Caldimonas brevitalea: one gene and its partner. The protein of the gene in region 1 interacts with the protein of each later gene in a pairwise test. Links are inferred from orthologs where the notes say so. Each region holds a gene or a part of one and is shown in the gene's direction. Other genes may lie near its edges.

Region 1 (2,998 bases):
GATGGTGGCCGTGTACGCGTGGCAGCGGTATCGCGGCGGCCCGCTCGCACCGGCCGGCCCCGGCGTGCGCGCGATCACTGCGACCTTCGGCAACACCGCGCAACTCGGCATCCCGATGGCCGCTGCGCTGTTCGGCGAGCGCGGGCTGTCGATTCACCTGGCCATCGTCAGCGTGCATGCCCTGACGCTGCTGTCGGTCGTGACCGTGCTGGTCGAGCTGGACGTGGCCAAGGCGGCCGCGCGCGAACAGGGCAGCCGCGCGGACCTCCGCCGCATGCTGGGGCTGACGGTGCGCAACACCGTGATCCACCCGGTGGTGCTGCCGGTGCTGGCCGGCCTGGCCTGGAACCTGACCGGCTGGCCGATCGCCGAACCGGTCGACGGCGTGCTGCAGATGCTGGGCGAGGCGGTGGTGCCGGTGTGTCTGGTCGGCATCGGCATGTCGCTCGCGCATTACGGTCTTCAGGGCGCTGCGACCAGCGCCGCGACCTTGGCCGCCGCCAAGCTGCTCGCCCTGCCGCTGCTGGTGCTGCTGGTCGGGCGCTACGCCGCCGGGCTCGACGGCCTGCCGTTGACGGTGATCGTGATGGCGGCGGCCCTGCCCACCGGCAGCAATGCGCTGATGTTTGCGCAGCGCTACCGCACGCAGGAGGGCGAGACCACCGCCGCCATCGTCGTCTCGACGCTGGGCTTCGTGCTGGGCGCGCCGCTGTGGCTGACGCTGGCGGCGGCCTTGTAGGCGCCGCCGACCGCCCCGCTGCGCCCGGCCGCCGGGTTTGCGACAATCTCGCCCATGACCTCCACCGACATCCAGGCCTACATGGCCCATGTGGGCGCCGCCGCCCGGGCCGCCGCCACGCAGATGGCGGCCGCGTCGACGGCTGCGAAGAATGGCGCGCTGCTGCGGCTGGCCGCACTGATCGGCGAGCAGCGCGAGACGCTGCAGGCCGAGAACGCCAAAGACATCGCCGCTGCCGAGCGCAACGGGCTGGCGGCACCGATGGTCGACCGGCTGCGCTTGAACGACAAGGTCATCTCGCAGATGGCCGAGAACTGCGTGCAGGTCGCGGCGCTGCCCGACCCGGTGGGCGAGATCACCAATTTGCGGCGCCGGCCCACCGGCATCAGCGTCGGCCAGATGCGGGTGCCGATCGGCGTGTTCGGCATGATCTACGAGAGCCGCCCCAACGTCACCATCGAAGCGTCGTCGCTGGGCATCAAGAGCGGCAACGCCTGCGTGCTGCGCGGCGGCTCCGAGGCCATCCACTCCAACCTGGCGCTGTGGCGTTTGGTGCAGCAGGCGCTGCGTGAGGCCGGCCTGCCGGCCGAGGGCGTGCAGCTGATCGAGACCACCGACCGTGCCGCGGTCGGCCGGCTGATCTCGATGCCCGAGCATGTCGATTTGATCATCCCGCGCGGCGGCAAATCGCTGATCGAGCGCATCAGCCGCGAGGCCACGGTGCCGGTGATCAAACACCTCGACGGCAATTGCCACGTGTATGTCGATGCGAGCGCCGACCTCGACCTGGCGGTCAAGGTGACCGACAACGCCAAGACGCAGAAATACAGCCCCTGCAACGCCGCGGAATCGCTGCTGGTGCATGCGGCCATCGCGCCGGCGTTCTTGCCGCGCATCGGCGCCGTGTTCGCCGCCAAGGGCGTCGAGATGCGCTGCGATGCGGCGGCGCGGGCGCTGTTGCAGCCGCTGCCGGGTGCGACGGTGGCCGACGCGAGCGAGCAGGACTGGGCCGAGGAATACCTGGCGCCCGTCATCAGCGTCAAGGTGGTGGAGAGCCTGGATGAGGCGATCGCGCACATCAACCGCTACGGCTCGCACCACACCGACGCCATCCTGACCGAGCACCATCCCAACGCGATGCGCTTCTTGCGCGAGGTCGACTCGGCCAGCGTGATGGTGAATGCATCGACCCGCTTTGCCGATGGCTTCGAATACGGCCTGGGTGCCGAGATCGGCATTTCGACCGACAAGTTCCACGCGCGCGGCCCGGTCGGGCTGGAGGGGCTGACGTCGATGAAGTACGTCGTGCTCGGCCAGGGTGAAGTGCGGAGCTGACAACGTGCAAACAGCACTGGACGGTCGTACGGCACTGGTGCTGTTTTCCGGCGGGCAAGACTCGACCGCGTGTCTTGCGTGGGCGCTGCAGCGTTATGCACAGGTCGAGACGGTGGGGTTCGACTATGGCCAGCGGCACCGCATCGAGCTGGACTGCCGGCCACGGGTGCTAAACGAATTGCGGGCCCGGTTTCCCAAGTGGGCGGCACGTTTGGGCCCCGACCACCTGCTCGACCTGTCGCTGCTGGGCCAGATCAGCGACACCGCGCTGACCTCGCAACGCGCCATCGAAATGGCCGACAGCGGCCTCCCCAACACCTTCGTGCCCGGGCGCAACCTGCTGTTCCTGAGCTTCGCGGCGACGCTCGCCTACCGGCGCGGCGCCGCGGTGCTGGTCGGCGGCATGTGCGAGACCGACTACTCGGGCTACCCCGATTGCCGCGACAACACGCTCAAGGCCTTGCAGGTGGCGCTGAGCCTGGGCATGGACCGGCCGCTGGTGATCGAGACGCCGCTGATGTGGCTCGACAAGGCGCAGACCTGGGCCTTGTCGCACACGCTGGGGGGTGATGCCCTCAACGAGTTGATCGTCGAGCACACCCACACCTGCTACCTGGGGGAGCGAGGGCAGCGCCACCCATGGGGCCACGGTTGCGGCAGCTGCCCGGCCTGCGAACTGCGCCGGCGCGGCTACGAAGGTTATCTGGCGCGCGACGCCAACCCGTAGCCGGGCGCCGCTTGGAGCCGTGCTGCGGCTGTCGTAGAGTCGCGGGACTTTCCGCTGATGGATGAACAAGCGATGAGCACAACGCAGATTGTGGGATGGGTCGCGGTCGCAGTACTGCTGTTCTGGATGGTGGGCGCTTACAACCGCCTGGTGCGCTTGCGCAACGCCATTGCCAATGCCTTTGCCCAGATCGACGT
Region 2 (3,203 bases), 1.4 Mb from region 1 along the record:
GGCTCCCCGATGAGCGATCCGATCGGTCGCCCGACCGCCGCCGTGATGTCACCGCTCGCCGGCCCCCAGTGGCGGCCGTTGCTGCGGCGCGGCGCGGTCAACGCCGTGATGTGCATCGCTGTCGGGCTCGCGGTCTATGCAGCCCAACGCCAGCACCTCGGCGTCAGCATCGCCTACTCGCTGTGCATCGGCGTGCCCTGCTGGTTGTTCATCGACGTCTCCCGCATCCTCGTGGCACGCCGCCTGCACGCCGCCGACCCCGGGTCCACGCCCGCCCGCTACGGCTGGCCCGGCTGGCGCTGGATGGCCGTTTGCGTGGTCGGCGGCGTCGCGCTGGCCTATCCCCTCGGCGTCCAGCTGGCACGTGCCTTGACCGGCCACCCGGTGCAGCCGTCGTCCGGCAGCCTGCCCGCGTACGTGTCGCTGCTGGGCCTGTCCCTCGCGGTGGCCGTCGGCGCCAGCTATTTCTTCTACTCCGCCAACCGCGTCTCGAGCGCGGACGCCGAAGCCCAGGCCGCCCGCCGCCTCGCCACCGAACACCAGTTGCGGCTGCTGCAGGCCCAGCTCGAACCGCACATGCTGTTCAACACGCTGGCCAACCTGCGCGCCCTGATCGCGCTCGACCCGCCAGCCGCGCAAGCCATGCTCGACCGGCTGATCGCCTTCTTGCGCGCCAGCCTGAGCGCATCGCGCACCGAGTGGCACAGCCTGGCGGCAGAGTTCGCACGCCTCGACGACTACCTGCAGTTGATGCAAGTGCGCATGGGCCCGCGCCTGCAAGCGCATTTCGAGTTGCCCGCCGACCTGGCCGCCGAGCCGGTGCCGCCGCTGCTGCTGCAGCCTCTCGTCGAGAACGCCATCCAGCACGGGCTGGAGCCGGCGGTCGACGGCGGGCGGCTGGAGGTGTCGGCGGCCCGCGACGACGGTGGGCTGAAGCTGGTGGTGCGAGACACCGGCGTCGGGCTGCAGAGCGCACCCGCTGGCCGCCACCACACCGGCTTCGGGCTCGAACAAGTGCGCCAGCGCCTCGCGGCGGTGTACGGTGGCCGAGCCTCGCTGCGGCTCGCCGCGGCCGGGCCCGGGCCCGGCACCGTTGCCGAAATCCACCTGCCTCACACCGTCCGAGATGGCACCGCCGACCGCCCTGATCGCTGAAGACGAACCCTTGCTGGCCCATGCGCTGCAGACCGAGCTGGCGAAGGCCTGGCCCGAGCTGCGGGTGCTGCCGCTGGCCGCCAACGGTACCGCTGCACTCGAGCAGGCGCTGGCGCAGCGCCCCTCGGTCTGTTTCCTGGACATCCGCATGCCGGGGCTGAGCGGACTGGAGGTCGCCCAGGCCCTGGCCGAGGATTGGCCCGAGGACGCGAACGACCTGCCGCTCATCGTGTTCGTCACCGCTTACGACCAGTACGCGGTGCAGGCCTTCGAGACCGCGGCCGTCGACTACCTGCTCAAACCGGTGGCACCGGCCCGGCTGGCGCAGTGCTGTGCCCGGCTGCGCGAGACGCTGGCCCGGCGCAGCCAGGCGGGTGCGGCGGTGCACACCGACCCCCTGCTGGCACAGTTGCGCGGTCTGCTGCTGCAACACGCGGACATACCATCGTCCCCGCATCGGCCCGCGCCACTGCAGGTGCTGCAGGCAGCGGTCGGCCACCACATCCACCTCGTCCCGGTGGCCGAGGTGTTGTATTTCGAAGCGGCGGACAAGTACGTGCGGGTGGTGACGGCCGAGCGCGACTATCTGATCCGCACCGCGCTGCGCGAACTGCTGCCCCAACTTGACGCAGAGCAGTTCTGGCAGGTGCACCGTGGCACGGTGGTACGGGCCAGCGCGATCCATTCCATACAACGACATGAGACCGGCAAACTCAGCCTGGTGCTGAAGGACGGAGCAGGCACGCTGGCCGTCAGCCGGCTCTACGCCACGCGCTTCAAAGCAATGTGACACCCCGATCGCGGACGAAGTGTTGCACTCACTTGCCGTCCTTTTCGGCGGTGATACCCACCAGAATCGGGGGTTTCATCGCCAATCTTGGCTCAAAACCTGCAGTCCGGCCCGGCCAGCGCGATTACATTTCGTATCATCGCGCCAACCTGAGGAGTACCTGAATGTTCCGTTCCCTGCCCGGCCTGGGCGCCTTGACCGCCATCAGTCTGGCCCTTGCGGCCTGCTCACCCATTCCGGACACCGTCAAGATCGGCGTGGCGCAACCCTTGTCCGGGCCGCTCGCGGCATTGGGTCAGGACATGCTCCGCGGGGTGGAGCTGGCCGTGAACGACCTCAACCGGCAGGGCCTGAAGATCGACGGCAAGCCGGTCAAGCTCGAAGTGGTGGCGGTCGACGACAAGGCCGACGCCGAGACCGGCAAGGCGGCCGCGCGGCAACTGGCCGCCGCCAAAGTATCAGCCGTCGTCGGCCATCTGAACTCGGGTGTCAGCATGGCGGCGGCGCCGGTCTACGCGGAGCACCACATTCCTCAGCTGGCCATCTCGACCAAGCCCGAGTACACCCGCATGGGCCTGCCCACCACCTTGCGCCTGGTCGCCAACGATGCGTTGCAGGCCAAGGCGATGGGTTCTTATGCCGCGACCGGCCTGAACGGCCGGCGCTATGGGGTGCTCGACGACAACACGCCTTACGGCAAGGGGCTGGCGGACAGCGCGGCCGAGCAGATCAAGGTGCGCAACAAGCCCGTGGCGGTGCGCAAGTCCCTCGACGACAAGACGACCGAATTCGAAGCTTTGGTGGACGAATTGAAGGCCGCCGAGGTGGACGTGATCGTCACCACGCTGGCCGACTTCCAGACGCTGGCGCTGATCGATCAACTCGCGAAGGCCGGGTTGCACAAGATGCAGATCCTGGGCGGCGACACGATCAAGACCGACAAGCTGATCAAGGCGGCGCTGCCCATCAAGGCAGTCTACGCGACCTCGCCCATCATCGAGACGCGCGAGTTCCTGCAGGGCAAGGCCTTCCTCGACAAATACCAGAATGCCTACCAGAGCGAGCCGGTGTATGGCGCGCACTACGCCTACGACGCGGTCTACGTCCTCACCGCGGCCATGCAAAAGGCCCGCAGCGTCGATGGCAAGTTGGTGACCGAGGAACTCAAGCGCATCGACGCACTGGCGCCGGTCACCAATGCGGTGCGTTTCAACGACAAGGGCGAGCAGTTCTACGGTGTCATCAGTGTCTACTCGGC

The links.
Region 2: the proteins of AAW51_RS01680 (region 1) and AAW51_RS07740 interact in binary tests that used the Escherichia coli proteins (3 or more experiments, as listed by UniProt). The link is inferred for Caldimonas brevitalea from one-to-one orthologs.

The regions. Positions count from the first base shown.
Region 1 is NZ_CP011371.1:379,317-382,314, forward strand. Bases 140-2,933 are described here. They hold AAW51_RS01680 (glutamate-5-semialdehyde dehydrogenase), read left to right. Parts: upstream 140-793; coding sequence 794-2,074; downstream 2,075-2,933. Other genes in these bases: AAW51_RS01675 (AEC family transporter), read left to right, coding at 140-739; queC (7-cyano-7-deazaguanine synthase QueC), read left to right, coding at 2,079-2,801; AAW51_RS01690 (LemA family protein), read left to right, coding at 2,874-2,933. In the rest of the region: more of AAW51_RS01675, read left to right, coding at 1-139; more of AAW51_RS01690, read left to right, coding at 2,934-2,998. UniProt on the Escherichia coli protein: Catalyzes the NADPH-dependent reduction of L-glutamate 5-phosphate into L-glutamate 5-semialdehyde and phosphate. The product spontaneously undergoes cyclization to form 1-pyrroline-5-carboxylate.
Region 2 is NZ_CP011371.1:1,759,769-1,762,971, reverse strand. What follows is about bases 37-3,035. They hold AAW51_RS07740 (LytR/AlgR family response regulator transcription factor), read left to right. Parts: upstream 37-1,126; coding sequence 1,127-1,945; downstream 1,946-3,035. Other genes in these bases: AAW51_RS07735 (branched-chain amino acid ABC transporter substrate-binding protein), read left to right, coding at 2,110-3,035; AAW51_RS07745 (sensor histidine kinase), read left to right, coding at 37-1,155. Outside these bases: more of AAW51_RS07745, read left to right, coding at 10-36; more of AAW51_RS07735, read left to right, coding at 3,036-3,203. UniProt on the Escherichia coli protein: Member of the two-component regulatory system BtsS/BtsR, which is part of a nutrient-sensing regulatory network composed of BtsS/BtsR, the low-affinity pyruvate signaling system YpdA/YpdB and their respective target proteins, BtsT and YhjX.